DNA from 4 places in the Streptomyces sp. NBC_01304 genome. Region 1 is predicted to be linked to each of the others. Evidence: riboswitches for the same ligand, from Rfam matches in the RefSeq annotation. Region 1 holds a riboswitch; each other region holds the start of a gene.
What was found. Region 1 has a riboswitch for cyclic di-AMP ahead of OG430_RS26365 (M23 family metallopeptidase). Riboswitches for the same ligand answer to the same signal wherever they lie in the genome.
Positions count from the first base shown of each region.

Region 2: it holds a riboswitch for cyclic di-AMP, as region 1 does, so the genes downstream of both, OG430_RS28985 (transglycosylase family protein) here and OG430_RS26365 (M23 family metallopeptidase) in region 1, are expected to answer to the same signal.
Region 3: it holds a riboswitch for cyclic di-AMP, as region 1 does, so the genes downstream of both, OG430_RS14645 (M23 family metallopeptidase) here and OG430_RS26365 (M23 family metallopeptidase) in region 1, are expected to answer to the same signal.
Region 4: it holds a riboswitch for cyclic di-AMP, as region 1 does, so the genes downstream of both, OG430_RS09095 (M23 family metallopeptidase) here and OG430_RS26365 (M23 family metallopeptidase) in region 1, are expected to answer to the same signal.

Region 1 is NZ_CP109055.1:5,914,882-5,920,739, forward strand. It holds gene OG430_RS26355 (MFS transporter) at 1-1,061, shown strand, start outside; gene OG430_RS26360 (PP2C family protein-serine/threonine phosphatase) at 1,232-2,377, shown strand; cyclic di-AMP (ydaO/yuaA leader) riboswitch at 2,586-2,739, shown strand; gene OG430_RS26365 (M23 family metallopeptidase) at 2,751-3,839, shown strand; gene OG430_RS26370 (aldo/keto reductase) at 3,996-4,940, shown strand; gene OG430_RS26375 (PrsW family intramembrane metalloprotease) at 4,956-5,858, opposite strand, start outside.
Region 2 is NZ_CP109055.1:6,496,591-6,502,448, forward strand. It holds gene OG430_RS28970 (nucleoside triphosphate pyrophosphohydrolase) at 1-504, shown strand, start outside; gene OG430_RS28975 (cytochrome P450 family protein) at 501-1,769, shown strand; gene OG430_RS28980 (transglycosylase family protein) at 1,902-2,816, shown strand; cyclic di-AMP (ydaO/yuaA leader) riboswitch at 3,004-3,183, shown strand; gene OG430_RS28985 (transglycosylase family protein) at 3,188-3,898, shown strand; gene eno (phosphopyruvate hydratase) at 4,288-5,574, shown strand; gene OG430_RS28995 (FtsB family cell division protein) at 5,666-5,858, shown strand, end outside.
Region 3 is NZ_CP109055.1:3,362,249-3,368,106, forward strand. It holds gene OG430_RS14635 (HPr family phosphocarrier protein) at 1-202, shown strand, start outside; gene OG430_RS14640 (GntR family transcriptional regulator) at 352-1,050, opposite strand; gene OG430_RS14645 (M23 family metallopeptidase) at 1,333-2,100, opposite strand; cyclic di-AMP (ydaO/yuaA leader) riboswitch at 2,115-2,275, opposite strand; gene OG430_RS14650 (M16 family metallopeptidase) at 2,481-3,869, opposite strand; gene OG430_RS14655 (M16 family metallopeptidase) at 3,866-5,260, opposite strand; gene OG430_RS14660 (DNA gyrase/topoisomerase IV subunit A) at 5,494-5,858, shown strand, end outside.
Region 4 is NZ_CP109055.1:2,084,546-2,090,403, reverse strand. It holds gene OG430_RS09100 (alpha-galactosidase) at 1-1,819, shown strand, start outside; cyclic di-AMP (ydaO/yuaA leader) riboswitch at 2,161-2,321, shown strand; gene OG430_RS09095 (M23 family metallopeptidase) at 2,324-3,205, shown strand; gene OG430_RS09090 (SGNH/GDSL hydrolase family protein) at 3,446-4,225, shown strand; gene OG430_RS09085 (PH domain-containing protein) at 4,417-4,782, shown strand; gene OG430_RS09080 (SIMPL domain-containing protein) at 4,917-5,690, shown strand; gene OG430_RS09075 (TetR/AcrR family transcriptional regulator) at 5,714-5,858, opposite strand, start outside.

The DNA.
Region 1 (5,858 bases):
GGGCCGTCGGCCTGGTGCTCGGGGTGCGGAATCTGTCGCAGCAGGGGATGTTCCTGGTCGGCGGGGCGCTCGCGGACCGGCTCGGGTTCAAGCCGCTGATCGTCGCCGGGTGTGCGCTGCGGACCGTCGGCTTCGGGGCGCTGGCCTTCGCCGATACGTTGCCGGTGCTGATCGGCGCCTCACTGGCGACCGGGCTCGCGGGGGCATTGTTCAATCCGGCCGTACGCGCCTACGTGGCCGCAGGGGCGGGTGAGGAACGGCGAGTTGAGGCCTTCGCGGTGTTCAACGTCTTCTATCAGGCGGGGATCCTGCTCGGCCCGCTCGTCGGGCTCGCGCTCACCGGCGTCGACTTCCGGCTGACCTGCGCGGTCGCGGCCGTCGTCTTCGCGGTGCTCTCCGTGGTGCAGATCGCGAAGCTGCCGGTGCGCAAGCGGGCCGCCGAGGCGGACGGGGCGCGCGGGCAGTGGCGGACCGTGCTCGGGAACAAGGCGTTCTGGCTGTTCTCGGCCGCCATGACCGGGTCGTACGTCCTGTCCTTCCAGGTCTATCTCGCGCTGCCGCTCGCCGCGGACTCGACGGCCGTGACCACCGCGCTCTTCGTGGTGTCCGGCCTCGTAGCGCTGCTCGGGCAGCTGCGGATCACCGACTGGTGCAAGCGGCGCTGGACCCGTGAGCAGTGCCTGGTCGCGGGCCTCGGCGTGATGGGGCTTGCGTTCCTCGCGCCGGCCCTGGGCGGCGGCGCGGTGGCGCTGCTGCTGTGTGCGGCGGTGCTCGCGGCCGGGACCGCGGTGCTCTACCCGTTCGAGATGGACACCGTGGTCGCCCTCTCCGGGGGGCGCTGGGTGGCCACGCACTACGGGCTTTACAACACGGTGTGCGGCATCGGGATCACCGCCGGGAACCTCGCGGTCGGGGTGCTGCTCGACGCCGTGGGCGGAGTCGGGGCCGGGCTGTGGCTGACCCTCGCCGCGCTCGGCGGCGCGTGCGCGCTCGCGGTGGGGGCGCTGGCCAGGAGCGGGTTGCTGGCCGCGCGGACGCCGGTGCCGGCGTCGGCCGCGTAACTCGTACGGCGGCTACGGGGTCGCTCCCCGCTCCGGGTGCGGAAACCCTGGGTGGGGAGCGACTTCGCTTCTGCTCGGAGGCCGTACGGAATCTGCGGGTCCGTTGTGGCTGGTCGCGCAGTTCCCCGCGCCCCTTACGGGGCGCGACACGGCCTGGCAGGAGTAGAGCGGTGGGGCAGCGAGGTGGGCGTAGGAGCGGCAGACGCCCGGATACCGGGGACGGACCCGGCCGGGACGTCGGCATCACTCAGGTGCGGGCCTTCGTCCGGGCGCTGCCCCCGCTGCTCATCGTCGTCGGGCTGACCGCCGCTCTGCTGACCCCGCCGCGCTTCACCGCGGCGCCGTTCTTCACGGCGGCCCCGCTGATCGCGGCTCCGTTCTTCTCGCTCCGCTCCACCCTGCTCACCGGGATCACGTCCATCGCCTGTGTCGTGGGGCTGCAGCTGCGGTACGGCACCATGGGGCGGCCGCAGGAGCTGACCGAGCTCATCAACGTGGTGACCGTGGCCGGGCTCGCCGTGCTCATCAACGTCGTCGTACGCCACCGGGGCGAGAAGCTCGCCTCCGCCCGCTACATCGCCGAGGCCGCCCAGCGCGCCGTACTGCCCGAGCCGGCGCCCCGGATCGGCGGGCTCGACATCGCGGCGCGGTACGAGGCGGCGCAGGCGGACGCGTTCATCGGGGGCGATCTGTACGCGGTGCAGGACACCCCGCACGGGGTGCGGCTCATCGTCGGCGACGTACGGGGAAAGGGACTTGGTGCGGTGGAGGCGGTCGCCGTGGTGATCGGGGCGTTCCGGGAGGCGGCCGAGCAGGAGGCGACCCTGGAGGCGGTGGCGCAGCGCCTTGAGCGGGCGCTGGCGCGGGAGGGGACGCGGCGGGACGGGCTTGACGCGGTAGAGGGGTTCACCACGGCGGTGCTCGCGGAGATTCCGCATGAGCGAGGGGTCGTACGGCTCATCAACCGCGGTCATCCGGAGCCGCTGATGCTGCACTCGGACGGGCGGATGTGCCTGCTCAGTCCCGGTGAGCCGGCGTTGCCGCTGGGGATGAGCGATCTCGGGGCCTGGCCGGACCGGGCGGACGAGACGGAGTTTCCGGGCGGGGCGACGCTGCTGTTCTTCACGGACGGGCTCAGTGAGGCGCGGGACGAGGACGGGGTCTTCTACGATCCCGCGGCGCGGCTCGCGGGGCGGATGTTCCGGGCCCCGGAGGCATTGCTGGAGACGGTGGTCGAGGAGGTGCGGGCGCATACCGGGGGCGGGTCCACCGATGACATGGCGCTGCTCGCGGTGGGGCGGCCCGTGTCACCGTAGGTGACCGTCCTACCGCCCTCCGCATAACAACTGACACACCGTCAGGAAAATTGCAGAAGTCAACTCGCCCGATTCCGCCCGCTCGTGCCCCATTAAGTCCAGGCCAAAGGCGTTAACGATCAGTCGGAACGGCTTGGAATCCAGCACCGCTGTCTATTAACGTTCGATAACGCAGCGCGGTCGTCCCAGCCGTCACAAGAGTCGGCTCCGTGCGCACACGCTTAATCCCGCAAGGGAGCCGGGGAACCACTTTTTGGGGTGAATCGGGCAACTCTCGCGTCCCGCAGAGGCGAGAACGCCCGTAGGAAACCTTCCTGTTCCGAACCCGTCAGCTAACCCGGTAGGCGAGAAGGAAGGAAAGGAGTGCGCCCCAGTGGCGACCCCCACAGGCCGGACCAGGTTCAACCCTGAGGCCTCGTACAACCCGGACAGCGACTCTGAGTTCGGTTATGGCGTCAGCTCTCAGGACGAGACCTGGGAGGAGTGGAACCCCACCGAGGACTCCCTCCGCCCGGTACGCGGAAAGCACCGTGTCGGCAAGCAGCGCGGCGGGGGACTCGCACGCAGCTCCACGGTGCTCGGTGTCGGCGTCATCGCCGCGGTCGGCGCGGGTGGCATAGCCACCGCCAAGGACCGCCCGCCGGTACCGATATCGCTGCCCGACCTCTCGCTCCCCGACGCCTCGTCGCTGCCGGGTGTCGGCTCGCTGATATCCGACGGTTCGGACGACTCCGACTCGGGCTCGGAGACTGCCCAGTCGGGCGTAACCCAGGCCGTCGCCGCCTCCGCCACCCTGCCCGACTCGGGTGCCGTCGAGGGCAAGACCACCGCGGACGCCGGTGAGGCACTGCGCGCCCGCATCATGCAGCAGGCCGAGTCCAAGCAGGACGAGGCCGACGCGGCCGCCCAGGACGCCGCGGCCGATGCCGCCGTCAAGGCCGCCGCCGAAGAGGCCTCCGCCAAGCAGACGGCCGCCGAGAAGGCCGAGCTCGAGGCGAAGCGGAAGGCCGAGGCAGAAGCCAAGCGCAAGGCCGAGGCCGAGCGCCTCGCCAAGCTCGCCAAGAGCTACACGCTTCCGCTCGCCTCGTACACGATCACCACCACCTACGGGCAGGCCGGCTCCATGTGGGCCTCCGGCTACCACACGGGCCTGGACTTCGCGGCCTCGACGGGTACGCCGATCAAGGCGATCCACAGCGGCACCGTCAAGGAAGCCGGCTGGTCGGGCTCGTACGGCTACCGCACCGTCCTCGAGATGTCGGACGGCACGGAGGTCGCGTTCAACCACCAGTCGTCGATGAACGTGAGCGTCGGCCAGAAGGTCACCACCGGCGATGTCATCGGCCGCGTGGGCTCCACCGGCAACTCCACCGGTCCGCACCTCCACCTCGAGGTCAAGACGCCGGGCGGCGACCTGATGGACCCGGCCGCGTGGCTGCGCAGCAAGGGCATCACCGTCTGATTTCCCCAGGTCCCCGGCAGTCCTGGCGGCCTACCCCCCGACGCCAGGGCTGCCGGTCAGTGGCATGCCCGCACACTCCTCAACTCCTCATCCGGGTCCTGGAATCCGCATGTGGATATTGGAATACGTGTGCGGGCGAGCGCTGTTGACCGCCGTATGACTTCCCTTCGCCCCCTCGGCTCATCCGACCTCGAGGTCTTCCCGCTCGCCCTCGGCGGCAACGTCTTCGGCTGGACCGCGGACCGGGCCGCGACCTTCGCCGTGCTCGACGCGTACACCGCGGCCGGCGGCAACTTCATCGACACCGCCGACATGTACTCGACCTGGGCACCCGGTCACCGGGGCGGCGAGTCCGAGACCCTCATCGGCGAGTGGCTGACCGGGCGCGGCAGGCGCGAGGACGTCGTCATCGCCTCCAAGGTCGGCAACCACCCCGAGGCCAAGGGTCTTGCGGCCACCAACATCAAGGCCGTCGTCGAGGGCTCGCTGCGCCGCCTGCGCACCGACTACATCGACCTCTACTACACGCACTTCGACGACCTGTCCGTGCCGGTCGAGGAGATCGTGGGCGCCCTCGACCAGTTGGTGCGGGAGGGCAAGGTGCGGGCCGTCGCCGCGTCGAACATCTCCGCCGAACGCCTCCAGGAGTCCCTGGACTTCGCCGAGCGCGAGGGCCTCGCCCGCTATGTGGCGCTGCAGCCGCACTACAACCTGGTCTCGCGGGACACCTACGAGGGCGCGCTGCAGGAGGTCGCCTCCCGCTCGGGGCTCGCCGCGGTGCCCTACTTCGCGCTGGCCTCCGGGTTCCTCACCGGCAAGTACCGGCCGGGTGCGGCCGTGCAGAGCGAGCGGGCCGACGGGGGATTCGAGCTGCTCGGGACCGATCGAGGGGTACGGGTGCTCGCCGCCCTCGACAAGATCGCCGAGGCCCGCGAGGCCGAGGTGGCGTCGGTGGCGCTCGCCTGGCTGGCCGCGCAGCCGACCGTGGTGGCGCCGATCGCCTCGGCCCGGACTGTCGAGCAGCTGCCGGCGCTGCTCGCGGTGGCGGAGCTGGAGCTGACGGAGGGCGAGGTCGGGGAGCTGACTGCGGCTTCAGCCTGAGAGCTGACCGCGGTTTCAGCCTGACAGGTAGGGGTTGTAGTACGCGGGTGCGGGTGGGGCGTACGCGTACCCCTGAGGTGGTGCGTACCCCTGGGGCGGGATGTGGCCGAGCGGGGGGCCGGCGTACGCAGGTCCGGCGTACGCGGGGCCGGTGGGTCTGGGCAGCGGTGGCGGGGGCGTCGCCCGGGCCGCGTACTCCAGGGCGGGGCGGGCGAGGAGTCTGCGGCTCCACAGTTCGTCGAGCAGCTCCCGCTCGCGTATGACGAACTCCGCCCCCGCGCGCCCCCGCCTGCCCCGGTGACGTAGAAACGCCAGCGAGGTCGCGAAAGCCTCGTACTCGGCGACGGCCCGCGCCGCCCCCGGCCCACTCGTGCGCCGGGCGAAGTCGCGGGCCAGGCGGCGGGCGCGCATGGAGGCGAGGACGTACGGCTCGTGTCCCGCGATCCAGCCGGCGGCCGCATAGGCGGGCAGTTCGGCGCGCACGGTGCGCAGTTCGCGCTGGCGGGTCCAGATGGTCAGCCAGGTCAGCAGGCCGAAGGCGGGGACCATGAAGGCGGCGTACACCGCGAAGAAGCCGTAGTCGCCGAAGACCGCCGAGCTGTTCCACAGGGAGTGCATGCCCATCGCGAGCAGCAGTCCGGCCGACGGGATCAGCACGCGGCGTACGCGCTGGCGGTCGGCGGCGAGGGCGGCGATGCCGAAGCCGATGCCGGTGAGCACCGTGAACAGGGGGTGCGCGAACGGCGACATAATCACGCGGACGAAGAAGGTCGCGGCGGTCACGGAGTTGAGGGCGATCCCCTGGATCCCGCTGGCCTCGTCCGTCCCGTAGGCGTTGCCGAGGTAGAGGATGTTCTCCGTGAACGCGAAGCCGGTGGCGGTGACCCCGGCTATGACGACGCCGTCCACGATTCCCGT
Region 2 (5,858 bases), 580 kb from region 1:
GTCGAGGCCATCGAGACGGACGACCGGCACGAACTGCGGGAAGAACTCGGCGACGTACTCCTCCAAGTCGTCTTCCACGCGCGGATCGCGGAGGAGGGCGGTCCGGAAGAGGAGGACGAGCCCTTCTCCATCGACGACGTCGCGGGCGGCATCGTCACCAAGCTCATCCACCGCCACCCGCACGTCTTCGGCGACGACACCGCGCAGACCCCGGAGGACGTCAAGGCGCACTGGATGCGCACCAAGGCCGAGGAGAAGCAGCGCGATTCGCTGACCGAGGGCGTTCCGCTCGGCCAGCCCTCCCTCGCACTCACCGCCAAGCTCGCCTCGCGCGTGCGGACGGCGGGCCTCGATGTGGCGCTGCCGGTGGGCGAGGGCATCGGGTACGAGCTGCTCGCTCTCGCGGTACGCGCCGAGGCGGCAGGCAGAGACCCGGAGACCGCGCTGCGGGCCGCGGCGCGCGCGTACCGGGACGCGATCCTGGCCGCGGAGGGCCAGGCGTGACCACCCCGCAGGCAGCGCAGGGGCCCCAACCGGAGCTCTTCTCCTGGGAGTTCGCCACCGACCCCTACCCCGCCTACGCCTGGCTGCGCGAGCACGCCCCCGTGCACCGCACCCAGCTGCCCAGCGGCGTCGAGGCCTGGCTCGTCACCCGGTACGCGGACGCCCGCCAGGCCCTCGCCGACCAGCGGCTCTCGAAGAACCCCGCCCATCACGACGAGCCCGCCCACGCCAAGGGCAAGACCGGAATTCCGGGCGAGCGCAAGGCCGAGCTGATGACGCATCTGCTCAATATCGATCCGCCGGACCACACAAGGCTGCGCAGGCTCGTGTCGAAGGCGTTCACCCCGCGCCGGGTTGCCGAATTTGCGCCGCGCGTACAGGAACTCACCGATCAACTCATCGATGGATTCGCGGAGAAGGGGGAAGCGGATCTCATCCATGAATTCGCCTTCCCTCTCCCCATTTACGCGATCTGCGATCTGCTCGGCGTTCCGCGCGAGGACCAGGACGACTTCCGGGACTGGGCGGGAATGATGATCCGCCACGGGGGCGGGCCGCGGGGCGGCGTCGCGCGCTCTGTGAAGAAGATGCGCGGATATCTCGCCGAGCTCATTCACCGGAAAAGGGAGGATCCCGGCGAGGATCTGATTTCCGGCCTCATCCGGGCAAGCGACCACGGCGAGCACCTGACGGAGAACGAGGCCGCCGCGATGGCCTTCATCCTGCTGTTCGCGGGTTTCGAGACCACCGTCAACCTGATCGGCAACGGTACGTATCAGCTGCTGCGGCACCCGGAGCAGCGGGCCCGGCTGCAGCAGTCCCTGGCGGCCGGGGAGACCTCTCTCCTGGAGACCGGGATCGAGGAACTCCTGCGCTACGACGGGCCCGTCGAGCTCGCCACCTGGCGCTTCGCCACCGAGGAGCTGGACATCGGCGGACAGCGGATCGGGGCCGGCGACCCGGTGCTCGTGGTGCTCGCCGCCGCCGACCGGGACCCCGCGCGGTTCGACGGACCCGACACCCTGGACCTGGCCCGCCGGGACAACCAGCACCTGGGCTACGGGCACGGCATCCACTACTGCCTGGGCGCCCCGCTTGCCCGACTTGAGGGGCAAGCGGCGATTTCCACGCTGCTGCGCCGACTGCCGGATCTGCAACTTGCGGGAGATCCAGGCGATTTGAGGTGGCGGGGCGGGCTCATTATGCGCGGACTTCGCACGCTTCCGGTCGAGTTCACCCCGGAGCTGCGGCAGTCGGACGGCTGATTACTGCCTGACGGTCCGTCAACTCTGTGACTTTCACGTGATCTCCGCTGCATCGACTTGTGACAAGCGTTCGAGTCTCGCTACGTTCGCTGTCTGCTCAGCTGTCACCGCTGTCCCTCGAAAGGCAGTCGCATGCTCACCGGCAACGGTCGTCACCGACGTCCCCGCCAGGCTCCCGCCCTCCTCGTCGCGGCGGGAGTGACCGGATCGGCGGTCGCCATCCCGCTGCTCGGCGCCACCAGCGCCAGTGCCGCGGACGGGGCCACCTGGGACCGCCTCGCCGCGTGCGAGAGCGGCGGCGTGTGGAGCGCCGACATGGGCAACGGGTATTACGGCGGGCTGCAGTTCTCGCAGGAGACCTGGGAGGCCTTCGGCGGTCTCGACCACGCGCCGCGCGCCGACCTGGCCAGCCGCAGCGAGCAGATAGCCGTCGCCGAGAAGGTGCTCGCGGCGCAGGGCAAGGACGCCTGGCCGACCTGCGCGCCGATCGCGGGGCTCACGCCCTCGGACGAGGCGTCCCCGACTCCTTCACCGTCCACGGAGTCCCCGGCGCCGTCGGAATCGGCGGATCCCTCGGGCGAGCCGACCGACACGCCCAGCGAGTCGGGAGACAAGAATCACGACAAGGGCGAAGAGGGCAAGGAAGGCGAAGAGGGGGAATCGGGCGAATCGGGCAAGGGTGATAACTCCGGTCAGGATGTGACGCCTTCGCCCACCGAGTCCGCCACCCCGTCCCCCGACCCCTCCCCGTCGACCCCCTCCGAAGGCGGCGGCCGGCACCGCGGCGACCGCGCCGACGAAGGCGCGTCCGGCGACAAGTCCGGCGACGAGTCCGACGGCCGGCACGCCTCCCGCGGCGACTCGCGCGACGACGCCGAGGGGGCGTACGAAGTGCGCCCGGGGGACAACCTCTGGGCCATCGCCGACAGTCACGACATCGAGGGCGGCTGGCCGGCCCTCTACGCCGACAACGAGCAAGTCGTCGGCGCCGACCCGAACCTCATCCTCCCTGGCCAAAGCCTCGATCTCGGGGAAAAGCAACGGTAGTTGCGGCGGCGGTTCATTGCTGAATGTCCGTAATAAAGAGACATCGGGGTCGATGAGAGATGGGTCTCATCGACCCCGATCGTCTTTGTATTTCCGGGGATCGCATGTTTACGGTCGTGACCGCTCGCCACTCGCGGGCCCCGAAGCCGTCACGCCGAATCCTGCCGACGGCCGCAGGGAACAGTCGACGCGTAAAGCGCCGTAGGCAGGAGCGGGGGACCCAAGGTTTGCGCCGGGTCCGGTTGTTGAGAAATAGCCGGCTCGGCTTGGGGTGAAGTCGCGAATGCGTTCCGTACGTATCCGCGACCGGGCAACTCACTTGGCCCGAACCCGACAGCTCACCTCGTAGGCGTCGGTGAGGGGATCACTCCATGCTGTTTTCCGGCAAGGGCAAGCACCGTCGTATGACCAAGGCCGAGAAGGCCACCCGCGCCGTCGCCGTGGCCGGTGTCGCGGGCGCCGCGGTCGCCGCGCCGCTGATGACCGCGGGCACCGCTTCCGCCGCCACCTCCTCGGAGTGGGACGCCGTCGCGCAGTGCGAGGCCGGCGGCAACTGGTCCATCAACACGGGCAACGGCTACTACGGCGGCCTGCAGTTCTCGGCCTCCACCTGGGCCGCGCACGGCGGCACCGCCTACGCGGCCACCGCCGACCAGGCCTCCAAGTCGCAGCAGATAGCCGTGGCCGAGAAGGTCCTCGCGAGCCAGGGCAAGGGCGCCTGGCCGAGCTGTGGTGTGGGCCTGTCCAACGCCACGTACAGCGGTGGTGGCTCCACCGGCACCCAGTCCGCCCCGCAGCAGAAGCAGCAGCAGGCGGCCCCGCAGCAGAAGCAGCAGTCCGCGCCGAAGACCGAGACCCCGCGCACCGACACCGGCTCGAAGAGCAAGACGGTCGAGACCCCGACCGGCAAGAAGGTGAAGAAGGGCGACGGCGAGTACAAGGTGAAGTCCGGCGACACCCTGTCCAAGATCGCCGAGGCGCACGGCGTCAAGGGCGGCTGGCAGCAGCTGTTCAAGCTGAACAAGGACATCATCGACGACGCGGACTTCATCTTCCCGGGCCAGCAGCTGCACCTGAAGTAAGCAGCAGCAGCAGCCCGCGGCGCCGGTGATCAGATCCGGCCCGCGATCCGGGTGATCCCCCCACACCCCCCACACTCCCGCCCCGGCGCGCTCTCCCCCGTGCGCGTCGGGGCGGGGTCATGTCTGTCTTTTGCGCCTAAACCGGCGCCGCTCTCGCGGACCTGGTTGCTCGCCGTGGGGGCTGATCAATTGATGGTGGATGTACTGGCGAGTAGTAAACAGGCCTTTTGCCCTGGTTGGAGGGCCTTCAGGCCTCTTTTCGTCCCATGAGGCGAGCAGTCGGCTGGTGGATGCTCCAGAGCCGGTTAGGCTCGTGTCGCAAGGCCGAAAGCGACCCTGCGCCGACCCGCACGACTTGGGTCACATCTAGCGTCACATCCCATAAGGAGATGCTCGTGCCGTCCATCGACGTCGTCGTAGCCCGGGAAATCCTGGACTCCCGAGGCAACCCCACGGTCGAGGTCGAGGTCGGCCTCGACGACGGCAGCACCGGCCGTGCTGCAGTTCCGTCCGGCGCCTCCACCGGTGCCTTCGAGGCCATCGAACTCCGTGACGGTGACCCCAACCGTTACCAGGGCAAGGGCGTCGAGAAGGCTGTCCTCGCCGTCATCGAGCAGATCGGCCCGGAGCTCGTCGGGTACGACGCCACCGAGCAGCGCCTCATCGACCAGGCCATGTTCGACCTGGACGCCACCGACAACAAGGGCTCGCTCGGCGCCAACGCCATCCTCGGCGTCTCGCTCGCCGTCGCGCACGCCGCCTCCGAGGCGTCCGACCTGCCGCTGTTCCGCTACCTCGGTGGCCCGAACGCGCACCTGCTGCCCGTCCCGATGATGAACATCCTGAACGGTGGGTCGCACGCCGACTCCAACGTCGACATCCAGGAGTTCATGATCGCCCCGATCGGCGCGGAGTCCTTCTCCGAGGCGCTGCGCTGGGGCACCGAGGTCTACCACACCCTCAAGTCCGTCCTGAAGGCCAAGGGCCTCTCCACCGGCCTGGGCGACGAGGGCGGCTTCGCGCCGAACCTGGACTCCAACCGCGCCGCGCTCGACCTCATCCTCGAGGCCATCAAGCAGGCCGGTTACGTCCCCGGCGAGCAGATCGGCCTGGCGCTCGACGTCGCCGCGTCCGAGTTCTACAAGGACGGCAAGTACGAGTTCGAGGGCAAGTCCCTCTCGGCCGCCGAGATGACCGAGTACTACGAGCAGCTCGTCGCCGACTACCCGATGGTCTCCATCGAGGACCCGCTGTTCGAGGACGACTGGGCGGGCTGGAAGGTCCTCACCGACAAGCTGGGCGACAAGGTCCAGATCGTCGGCGACGACTTCTTCGTCACCAACCCGGAGCGCCTGGCCCGCGGCATCGAGGAGGGCTCCGCCAACGCCCTCCTGGTCAAGGTCAACCAGATCGGTTCGCTGACCGAGACCCTGGACGCCGTCTCCATGGCGCAGAACGCCGGCTACAAGTGCATGATGTCCCACCGCTCCGGCGAGACCGAGGACGTCACCATCGCCGACCTCGCCGTCGCCACCAACTGCGGCCAGATCAAGACCGGCGCCCCGGCCCGCTCCGAGCGCGTCGCCAAGTACAACCAGCTCCTTCGCATCGAGGAGATCCTCGACGACGCCGCGGTGTACGCGGGCCGCAGCGCCTTCCCGCGCTTCAAGGGCTGATCGCTCAGGCCTCGTAGCCAGTCGTACGTACGTCCCCGCACTCGGTCCCGTACCGTGTGCGGGGACGTACGCGCGTAACGGGGAGGCGAGCATGGGAGCGACCAAGAACCGGGACCGGTTCTCCACCGCTACCAGGATCCGCCTGCTCGGCGAGCAGACCGCCGCCCGCGTCTACCGCTCGCAGACCAAACGCCAGGCCCGCCGCTCCCGGCTCACCGGCCGTGCCGCGCTGCTCGCGCTCGTCCTGTGCTCGCTGATCGTCGCGCTGGCGTACCCGATAAGGC
Region 3 (5,858 bases), 2.6 Mb from region 1:
GGCCTCCGGCGTCCCCGTGACGATCGCCAAGGCGGATGGCAACGCGGTCAACGCCGCGTCCATGCTCGCGGTGCTCGGTCTGGGCGCGCAGGGTGGCGAAGAGGTCGTCCTGGCTTCGGACGCCGAGAACGCGGACGCCGCGCTCGACCGTCTGGCGAAGCTGGTCGCCGAGGGGCTCGAGGAGCTTCCCGAGACCGTCTGAGCCAAGCAGACGAATTTCGACTGAGCCGTGCCGCCCGAATTCGGGCGGCACGGCTCAGTTATTTTTGCGCCCCTTGCCACTGGTGGGCGAATTCCGGGCAGCAAAAAGAGACCCCGTCTAAATACAGGTCTTTGTATACGGGGCCCCTGTTAATTGCGGGCGCTCGCCGTGTTTACGGAATGTTGCGAAGTCCTCACCGCGGGCACGGTCTTCGACGCCGGCTCGGCGAACCGCAGCCGGTGCGCGGCCGCGGCCCGTTCGGTGTGCAGGGCGGTCAGCGAACGGGCCCGCTCGGCGTCCCCGCGGGCCACCGCGTCGACGATCGCGCCGTGCTCCGCCCAGGATTCGACGGGCCGGGCCGCACCCTCGACGACGTACATCCAAGCGATCTTGTGCCGCAGTTGGGTGAGCAGGGCGATCAGGCCCTCGCTGGCGGAGGCCTGCGCCAGCGTCTCGTGGAACCAGCCGCCGAGCGAGCGCAGATCCTCGCTCTGACCACGCCGGGCCCGCTCCTGACCCAGCCTGACCAGGCCGCGCAGGACCTTCAGATGGGCGTCCGTGCGGCGCCGGGCGGCGCGGGCGGCGCCGAGCGGTTCGAGCAGCATGCGGATCTCCAGGGCGTCGGCCGCCTCCCGCGCGCTGGGCTCGGCGACGCAGGCGCCCGCGTGCCGGCGGGTGGTGACGAAGCCCTCGGCCTCCAGGGTACGCAGCGCCTCGCGGACCGGGACGCGGGAGACTCCGTAGCGCCGCGCGAGCAGCTCCTCGGTGAGCCGGCTGCCGCGCTCGTAGACACCGGACACGATGTCGTCCCGGATGGCCGTGCATACCGAGTGCGCGGGAATGCGCATGACCGGACCTCCACCCTAAGAAATATGCGCCGCATCCCCGCGAAACGCGGTTGAGTTGACGCCCGTTGACGCTCGTTCAGCGAGCCTATTGCAGCACACCCATATTTCCGATGGGCTGCCGGATTCCATGGATATCTTTTGGCCAGACTCGGCCTGCACCAAAACGCAGCAAGCCCCGGCGCGATGCCGGGGCTTGCTGGGAGCGGTGGGGACTGCGGGGATCGTCAGACGTTCGTCGGACGTTCGTCGGACGTTCGTCGGACGATCTCGCCGTGCGGAGCGTCAGACGTTCACGCCGTGCGAGCGCAGGTACGCGACGGGGTCGATGTCCGAGCCGTAGTCGGGGGACGTACGGGCCTCGAAGTGCAGGTGCGGCCCGGTGACGTTGCCGGTCGCGCCCGAGATGCCTATCTGCTGGCCCGGGGTGACGGTCTGGCCGACGGAGACGCCGATCGACGACATGTGGCCGTACTGGGTGTACGTGCCGTCGTTCATCTTGATCACGACGTTGTTGCCGTACGCGCCGCCCCAGCCGGCCTCGACGACGGTGCCGGAGCCGACCGAGTGGACGGAGGTGCCGGACGCGGCGTGGAAGTCGACGCCGGTGTGGCTGCCGGAGGACCAGACGGCGCCGCCGGCCTTGTAGCCGGTGGAGACGTAGCTGCCGGCGATCGGCGAGGTGAAGGAGTTGAGGCGCTTGCGCTCGGCCTCGCGGGCGGCGCGCTCCTTGGCCTCGCGCTCCTTCTTGGCCTTGGCCTCGGCCTTGCGCTTCGCCTCGGCCTCGGCCTCCTTCTTGGCGGCGGCCTGCTCGGCGGCCTCCTCCTGGGCGGAGACCTGCTCGTCGATGTGGGCGGCGACGGCGTCGGCCATGGAGACGGCCTGGTTGAGGCCCGTGTCGCGCGGCGAGGTGTCCTCCGCGGCGAGCGCGGGAGAGGCGAGGGTGCCGATGACGCCGGTCGTGGTGAGGGCGGCGATGCCCGCGATGTTCGCGCTCTTGCGCGTCAGGGCGCTCGGACGACGGTGCTTCCCGGTGGCACGGGAGAAGGCCATGTAGCGGCGGTGTCCTTTCCTTCCTTCTCGCCTACCGGGTTAGCTGACGGGTTCGGAGCAGGAAGGTCTCCTACGGACGCCCCCGGTTGAGGAGGGCCTCCGATTCACCCCAGGGACTGAGTGGGTCCCCGGCTCCCCAGGCTCGCGCCTGACGGGGACTCGGCGATGGCTGTCCGGTGCCGCGGATGCGGCGCATAGCTGACGAACAGCGGGACCGACGCTAAACGGGACATCTTTCAATCGACAAACGGATCGGCACTTTTGAGGCGCACGCCACAGGGCAGATGCTCAACCTCTCTGAAATATCGGACATATCGCAAAACAGAGGACCCCGGAGGCACGTACGCCGCCGGGGTCCCTGAAGTTGCTACGCGGTCGACTCAGCCCGTGACAACAGTCACTTCGCCGATGCCGAGCGCCTTGACGGGCTCGGCGATCTGAGCCGCGTCACCGACGAGGACGGTGACGAGCCGGTCCACCGGGAAGGCGCGGACGGCGGCCGCGGTGGCCTCCACGGTGCCCGTCTCGGTGAGGCGCCGGTACAACTGCGCCTGGAAGTCGTCCGGGAGGTGCTGCTCGACCTGGTCTGCGAGGGTGCCCGCGACGGCGGCCGCGGTCTCGTAGCGCAGCGGGGCGACGCCGACGAGGTTCTGCACGGCGACGTCGCGCTCGGCGTCCGTGAGGCCCTCGGCGGCGAGCGTACGCAGCACCTTCCACAGGTCGTCCAGGGCCGGTCCCGTGTTGGGCGTGTCCACCGAGCCGTTGATGGCGAGGAGGGACGCGCCGCCCACGCCGTCGGTGCCCGAGCGGAGCACCTGGGCGAAGGCGCGCACACCGTAGGTGTAGCCCTTCTCCTCGCGCAGGACGAGGTCCAGGCGCGACGTCAGGGTGCCGCCCAGGCAGTAGGTGCCGAGGACTTGGGCCGGCCAGACGCTGTCGTGCCGGTCCGGGCCGACGCGGCCGATGAGCAGCTGCGTCTGCACCGCGCCCGGGCGGTCGACGATGATGACGCGGCCGCGGTCGTCGGCCGTGATGGCCGAGGCGGGGTGCGGCTCGGCGGTGTTGCCGGTCCACTCCCCCAGGGTGTCGGCGAGCAACTGGTCGAGGTCGACGCCCGCGAGGTCGCCCACGACGACCGCGGTCGCGGTGGCCGGACGCACATGGGCCTCGTAAAACGCCCTGACGGCAAGGGAGTCGATGGCCTCGACGGTCTCCTCGGTGCCCTGGCGCGGGCGCGACATGCGCGCGGTGGCCGGGAACAGCTCCTTGGAGAGCTCCTTGGCGGCCCGCCGGGACGGGTTGGCCATCTCGTGCGGGATCTCGTCCAGGCGGTTGCGCACCAGCCGGCCGACCTCGCTGTCCGCGAAGGCGGGCGCGCGCAGGGCGTCGGCGAGCAGGCCGAGGGCCTTCGGCAGCCGGGAGACCGGGACTTCGAGCGAGAGGCGTACGCCGGGGTGGTCGGCGTGCGCGTCAAGGGTGGCGCCGCAGCGCTCCAGCTCGGCGGCGAACTCCTCGGCGGAGTGCTTGTCGGTGCCCTCCGAGAAGGCGCGCGCCATGATCGTGGCGACGCCGTCCAGGCCGGCCGGCTCGGCCTCCAGTGGCGCTTCGAGGTTGACCTCGACGGCGATGACCTGCTGGCCGGGGCGGTGACAGCGCAGCACCGTGAGGCCGTTGGGCAGCTCGCCGCGCTCGGGGGCCGGGAAGGCCCACGGCTTGGCTTCGCCCGCCTGGGGCTGCGGGTGGAACTCCATGGTGGCGAGCTCGGTCACTTCGCCGCCTCCTCTTCGTCGTTGTCGCCGGCGGCGGCTGCGTTCGCCTCGGCCGCTTCGTCCGTCGCGTCCCCTGCGTCTTCTTCGGAATCGGTCGGTTCGTACACGAGGACCGCGCGGTTGTCGGGGCGCAGACGGGCCTTGGCGATCTCCTGGACCTCGGCGGCGGTGACGTCGAGGACCCGGCCGACCGCGCTGAGGGCGAGCTGCGGGTCGCCGAACAGGACGGCGTACCGGCACAGTTCGTCGGCGCGGCCCGCGACCGTGCCGAGCCGGTCGAGCCACTCGCGCTCCAACTGGGCCTGCGCGCGCTCCATTTCCTCCTCGGTGGGGCCCTCCTCGGCGAACCGGGCGAGCTCCTCGTCGACCGCGGCCTCGATGGTGGGCACCTCGACGTCGCCGGACGTCTTCACGTCGAGCCAGCCGAGCGAGGGCGCCCCGGCGAGCCGGAGCAGGCCGAAACCGGCGGCTACGGCCGTCTGGTCGCGACGTACGAGACGGTTGTAGAGCCGCGAGGACTCTCCGCCGCCGAGCACCGTGAGCGCCAGGTCCACCGCGTCGCACGCGCGCGTGCCGTCCTCCGGCAGCCGGTAGGCGGCCATCAGGGCGCGGGACGGGACCTGCTCCTCGACGACCTCGCGGAGCTCCCTGCCGATGGTGTCCGGCAGCGAGCCGTCACGCGGCGGCTGCTTGCCGTCGTGGCTCTCGATGGAGCCGAAGTACTTCTCGATCCAGGCGAGCGTCTGCTCCGGGTCGATGTCGCCGACCACCGACAGCACCGCGTTGTTCGGCGCGTAGTTCGCACGGAAGAACGCCCGCGCGTCCTCGAGCGTGGCCGCGTCCAGGTCGGCCATCGAGCCGATCGGCGTGTGGTGGTAGGGGTGGCCCTCCGGGTAGGAGAGCGCGGTCAGCTTCTCGAAGGCCGTGCCGTACGGAACGTTGTCGTACCGCTGGCGGCGCTCGTTCTTGACGACGTCCCGCTGGTTTTCCATCGACTCTTCGTCGAGGGCGGAGAGCAGCGAGCCCATGCGGTCGGCCTCCAGCCAGAGGGCGAGCTCCAGCTGGTGGGCGGGCATGGTCTCGAAGTAGTTGGTGCGCTCGAAGCTGGTGGTGCCGTTCAGCGAGCCGCCGGCGCCCTGCACCAGCGCGAAGTGGTCGGTGCCCTTCACCTGGGCCGAGCCCTGGAACATGAGGTGCTCGAAGAGGTGCGCAAGGCCCGTACGGCCCTTGACCTCGTGGCGGGAGCCGACGTCGTACCAGAGGCAGACCGCCGCCACCGGGGCGAGGTGGTCCTCGGAGAGCACCACCCGCAGGCCATTGGCCAGCCGGTGCTCGGTCGCTGTCAGGCCGCCGGAGCCGGTCTGCGCTGTGGCCGTGTGACCCATGGGCATGTGGTCCCTTCGATCGCGATACTGCTGTCTTTTATCAGCCCTGCCACTGTATGCAAGCGCGCTGACACCTGGCGAAGTTCCCGTCCCGGGTTCGCTCTCAGAGAGCGCCCGGAGTGCACTCCAGGTGCGCAATGGACGGGTCGCGGTCCGCGTTGTCAGTGGCTCGGTCCACAATGGTCGGCGTCGGAACTGGAGATTGCCCCGCACAGGAACGTGAAGGAGCCGCAGCAGCGATGGCCCGCCGCAGCACGAAGACCCCGCCACCGGACGACTTCGAGGAGAAGATCCTCGACATTGACGTCGTCGACGAGATGCAGGGCTCCTTCCTCGAGTACGCGTACTCGGTCATCTACTCCCGAGCCCTGCCGGACGCCCGCGACGGCCTCAAGCCGGTGCAGCGCCGCATCGTCTACCAGATGAACGAGATGGGCCTGCGCCCCGACCGCGGCTTTGTGAAGTGCGCGCGCGTGGTCGGCGAGGTCATGGGCAAGTTGCACCCGCACGGCGACGCGTCGATCTACGACGCGATGGTGCGCATGGCGCAGCCCTTCTCGATGCGCGTGCCGCTGGTGGACGGGCACGGCAACTTCGGCTCGCT
Region 4 (5,858 bases), 3.8 Mb from region 1:
GGCCGGCGAGCTGCGCCTGCGCTTCGAGGACACGGCGCACCGGCTCGGGATCACGCTGGTGTACCGGATGCGCGGGGACGTGCTGGAGCGCTCCGCCGTCCTGGAGCACCTGGGCCACGGCCCGGACGTGGAGGTGCTGCGCGCGGACTCCGCGGTCTGGACGCTGCCGGAGCGCGAGCGGTGGCGGCTGTCCCAGCTGCACGGGCGGTGGGCCGCCGAGTCGCGGCTCGTACGCTCCGACCTCACGTACGGCGAGAAGATCATCGGGAGTCGGCGCGGGCACACGAGCCATCAGCATCTGCCCTGGGTCGCGCTCGACGCGGAAGGGGCGAGTGAGGAGCACGGCGAGGTCTACGGCTGCGCCCTCGCCTGGTCGGGGTCATGGCGCATCGCCGTGCAGCAGCTGCCGGACGGTCGGGTGCAGATCGCCGGCGGGAGCGGGCACGACGACTCGGGGCAGGCGCTGCTGCGGCCCGGTGAGTCCCTCACCACGCCCGTCTTCGCCGGACTGTGGAGCGCGGGTGGCTTCGGCGGGGCGAGCCGGGCCTGGCACGCCTACCAGCTGGAGCACGTGATCCCGGACGCCCAGGACGTGCGGCCCGTGCTCTACAACTCCTGGGAGGCCACCGGCTTCGACATCTCCGAGGCGCAGCAGCGGGCGCTGGCCCGGCGGGCGGCCGACATCGGTGTGGAGCTGTTCGTGGTGGACGATGCCTGGTTCGGGCGGCGCACCAGCGACCGGGCCGGCCTCGGCGACTGGACACCGAATCCTGATCGTTTTCCCGGCGGGCTGAAGCCGCTCGCCGATGAAGTGCACGGGCTGGGAATGCAGTTCGGGATCTGGGTCGAACCGGAAATGGTCAACGCGGACAGTGATCTGTATCGGGCGCACCCCGACTGGGTGCAGCACTTTCCCGGGCGTACCCGCACCGAATTCCGGCATCAGCTGGTGCTCAACCTCGCGCGCACCGACGTACAGGACTATCTGTGGGAACAGCTGCACACACTGTTGTCGTCCGCGCCGATCGACTATGTGAAATGGGACTTCAACCGCAGCTTCACGGATGCGGGCTGGCCCGGCGAGGAGTGTCCGCAGCGGCTCTGGAATGACCATGTGCATGCCTTGTACGCGCTGCTCGACCGGCTGCGGGCCGAGCACCCCGGGGTGGCCTTCGAGTCCTGCTCGGGCGGGGGCGGCCGGATCGATCTGGGCATCCTCGCCCGGACCGACCAGGTGTGGACCTCCGACAACACCGACCCGTTGGACCGGCTCGCCATCCAGCACGGCTTCAGCCAGCTGCACCCCGCCCGGGTGATGGCCGCCTGGGTCACCGACAGCCCGAACACGCAGCTCAACGACCGAGTGAGCTCGCTTCGCTTCCGCTTCGTGAGCGCCATGGCGGGGGTGCTCGGGGTGGGCGGCGATCTCACGCGGTGGAGCGAGGCGGAGCTGGCCGAGGCGCGGGAGTGGGTGGACCTCTACAAGGAGATCAGGCCCGTCGTGCAGCACGGCGAGCTGTACCGGCTGCGGGCTCCGGACGGCGGGCTCAGTGCCGTGCAGTACGTGCACGGGGGCGAGGTCGTCGTCCTCGCGTGGCTGCAGGCGCAGCGGTACGGGGAGCCGGTGGCGCGGCTGCGGCTGCGGGGGCTCGATCCGGCGGGGACGTACGAGCAGGTCGGGGTGGGGGACAGGGTCGGCAGGAGCGACAGGGCCGGGGCGGGAGAGGTGCACCGGGGGGCGGTGCTGCTCCATCACGGGCTGCACACCGGGCTGCGTGGTGACCTTGATGCCGCGATCTTCCGCTTCAGTCGTAAATGACCGATTCGGGGGATTAGGTAGTTTCAGGTGGTTGGTGAACTTCAAGTGGTTCGCTGGATAAGGGGCTTACGCGGGCCTTCGTGGTAACTGGCCTGGAACTAAAGGCTCATGGCTCTCTGTCCGTGAGCGGGATCATAGTCGTGACCGTGCGTGGCGATCTTCGCGGGCCGATTTCCAGGGGTAAGGCGGCACTAAAGATCATTCATCCACGGAGTGTGACGGCAATTCCGGGAATGGATCATCGGTGGGCAATTGCGCGGGAATTGATTGCTTGTCTCCGCGCTCCGCGCTCGTTTACGTTCTGCGGCATCCGGACGGACGCCCAATCCTGCCGCCGCCCGGAATTCCGCACACCCACCCGTGTACGGCAGGAGCGGGGGACCCACGGTTAGATGCCGCATCCGGTCCACCGGAGAGGCTTGGGGTGAAGCCGCGTAAAAGCGGCCGGACATCTCCAGTCCGAACCCGACAGCTCACCTCGCAGGCGCCGGAGAGGAATTCGCCATGCCCGCGAAGGGTAAGCACCGCCGTCCCAAGTCCCAGCGGATCAGCCGCGGATTCGCCGCCGCAGGCACCGGAGGCGCCGCCCTCGCGCTGCCGCTGCTCGGAGCCGCCGGCGCCCATGCTGCGACCGCCGCCGCCCCCCAGGTGCAGCAGGCCGCCCCCGCCGCCGCACCGCAGGCCGCCGCCAAGACGTACTCCGTCGTCGCCGGGGACTCGCTGTCCGCGATCGCCGACGAGCTGAACGTCGACGGCGGCTGGAAGAAGCTGTACGCCGACAACCGCAAGGTCGTCGGCGACGACCCCCGGCACATACGCCCCGGCATGAAGCTGAAGCTCGACGGCGCCGCCGAGGCCACCGCGAAGTCCGCGGCGAAGGCCGACGCCACCGGGGCCACGGCCAGCCAGGCGCAGATCGACGCGGCCGGCACCAAGGCTGCCGAGGCCGTGCAGGGCGAGGCCGTCCAGGCCAAGGCCGCGAACGGCTTCACCGCCCCGGTCGAGGCCCCCATCAGCACCTCGTACCGCACGGCCGGCGCCATGTGGTCCAGCGGCTACCACACCGGCACCGACTTCGTCGTCCCGTCCGGCACCCCGGTCAAGGCCATCGGCGAGGGCACCGTCGTCTCGGCCGGCTGGAGCGGCTCGTACGGCAACGAGGTCGTCATCCAGCACGCCGACGGCCACTACTCGCAGTACGCCCACATGACGTCCCTGAACGTCGCCACCGGGCAGAGCGTCGACGGCGGCACCCAGATCGGCCTGTCCGGCTCCACCGGCAACTCCACCGGACCGCACCTGCACTTCGAGGTCCGCACCGGCCCCGGCTACGGCTCGGACGTCGACCCGCTCGCGTACCTGCGCAGCCACGGCGTGACCGTCTGACGCATTGCGCACCGTGTTCAGGAGCGCGTTCCGAGCCGCGTCCCGAACTGCATCGCGACCGTGCTTTCACCGATGGCCGGAGCCCGTAAAGGGCTCCGGCCATCGGTGCGTTCGGCGCTGATGCCCGGTATTCCGACTTGGTTCGATCTTTATCGGTGGCATATATCACCCGCCGTCAAGCCCCCGTTGACCCTTATTACGGTGGCGTAGGTCACGGGACGAGGTGAAAGATATGCCGACGTGGCAGACGAATCGACACCCCAGTTCAAGTCGTACGCGGCTGTCGGCGACAGCTTCACCGAAGGTGTCGGCGACCCGGGCCCCGGCGACACCTTCGTCGGCTGGGCCGACCGCCTGGCCGTCCTCCTCGACGACCGGCACCCCGAGCAGACCTTCCGCTACGCCAACCTCGCCGTGCGCGGCAAGCTCCTCGACCAGATCGTCGAGGAGCAGGTCCCGCGCGCCAAGGAGCTCGCCCCCGACCTGGTGAGCTTCTGCGCCGGCGGCAACGACATCATTCGCCCCGGCACCGACCCCGACGACGTCGCGGCCCGCTTCGAGCGGGCCGTCGCCGACCTGAAGGAGAACGTCGGCACGGTCCTCGTGACCACCGGCTTCGACACCCGGAACGTTCCGGTCCTGCGGCATCTGCGCGGCAAGATCGCTACGTACACCGCCCATGTGCGCTCCATCGCCGACCGCTACGACTGCCCCGTCCTCGACCTGTGGTCGCTGCGCTCGGTCCAGGACCGCCGTGCCTGGGACGGTGACCGCCTCCACCTGTCGGCGGAGGGCCACACCCGCGTCGCGCTGCGCGCCGCCCAGGTGCTCGGCCTGGAGATCCCGGCCGACCCCGACCAGGCATGGCCGCCGCTGCCGCCGCGAGGCACGCTCGAGGTGCGGCGCGACGACATCCAGTGGGCGCGCGAGTATCTGGTCCCGTGGATCGGGCGGCGGCTGCGCGGGGAGTCTTCGGGCGACCACGTGTCGGCGAAGCGGCCGGACCTGATGCCTCTGTGAGTCGGGCCTGATGTCTCCGTGCGTCGGGCCTGATGTCTTCGTGCGTCGGGCCTGTTGGGTCTGCGAGCCGTTCCTGATGCCTCTGAGAGCCGGATCTGTCGCCTCCGTAAGGAGGTTGCCCTTTAGCTGGAGCGAAGGCGTATCGAGTTAGAGTTCGATGATTTCGACACGTCTACTCATGGGGGCCAGTCATGGCGCTTTTCGGCAACGCGCACACCATCGATCCGGGCAAGGCGCAGCAGGAGTACGCACGCCTCCTCGGGCAGGGCGAACAGGTCTACGCCGCCTTCGTGTTGATCCGCGACACCATGCTGTTCACCGATCGCCGCCTCGTCCTCATCGACAAGCAGGGGATCACCGGCAAGAAGGTCGAGTACCACACGGTGCCGTACCGCAGCATCACGCACTTCGCGGTGGAGACCGCGGGGCACTTCGACCTCGACGCGGAACTCAAGATCTGGATATCGGGCAACCCCACGCCGATCGAGAAGACCTTCACCAAGGGCGTCAACATCTATGAGGTGCAGGCGATCCTGACGCAGTTCGTGGCCCGGTGAGGTGACCCGGTGAGGTGACAGGCGGCGCGGAGCGGGAGTGGCGTGGCCCCCCGGGCGGGCGCCGGTGCTGGGATGACCGCGCGGCCTCTCCGGGAACCGGGGGAGGGGCCCTAAGAGCGGAAGGACCACCCCTCATGCCCGTACGCACCTCAACGCCCCTGGCCGCACGGTCGCTCGCCGCGGCCGTCCTGGCCGGGGGCCTGCTCGCCGGTGCCGCGACGCAGGCCGTCGCCGCACCCGAGGCCTCGCCCGCCGCCCAGGCCGGGACCGCGCAGGCGCCCAAGCCGGCGACCGTGACCGTGACCGGCGAGGGCCGTGCGACGGCCATGCCGGACACGGCCGTCGTCACCGTCGGCGTCGAGGTCACCAAGCCGACCGCGCAGGCCGCCCTCAAGGCGCAGAACGCCGCGGCGGACGCGCTGCTCGCGGCCGCGAAGAAGGAGGGGCTCGCGGAGCGGGACGTACGCACCGAGAGCCTGTCGCTCTCCGCCGTCAACGAGCACAACCCCACCACCGGCACGTCCAAGATCACCGGATATCAGGCGGGGCAGGTGTTCTCGCTGCAGGTCCGCGACATCAAGCGGACCGGCGCGGTCATCCAGGCCGTGATGGACGCGAGCGGCGACGCCGGCCGCATCCACTCCGTCGCCTTCGACGTCGCCGACAGCAGCCGCCTGCGTTCCGCGGCGCGCCGCTCCGCGCACCTGGACGCGCACGAGAAGGCCGTGCAGTACGCGCGGCTCAGCGGCTGCAAGCTGGGCCGTCTGGTGTCGCTGAACGAGGGGGAGAGCGGGCGGCCGCGCCCGCTCGCGATGCCGGCCGTGGCGTTCGACAAGGAGGGCGTGCCGGTGGCGCCGGGGGAGGTCGAGGACCAGGTGACGGTCACTGCCGTGTATGAGCTGTGCTGACGGTCTCGCCCTGAACGGGCGGTTCAGCCCTGGTGTGCCGCGCCGGTCAACGCCTCGCGGTCGAGGCCGAGTTCGCGGGCCAGGGCGTCGTCGACCCACTCCAGCATGGCGGTCCGGGTCAGCGTGCCCGCGTACGCCGTGGTCTGCACGGCCAGGCCGTCGAGCAGG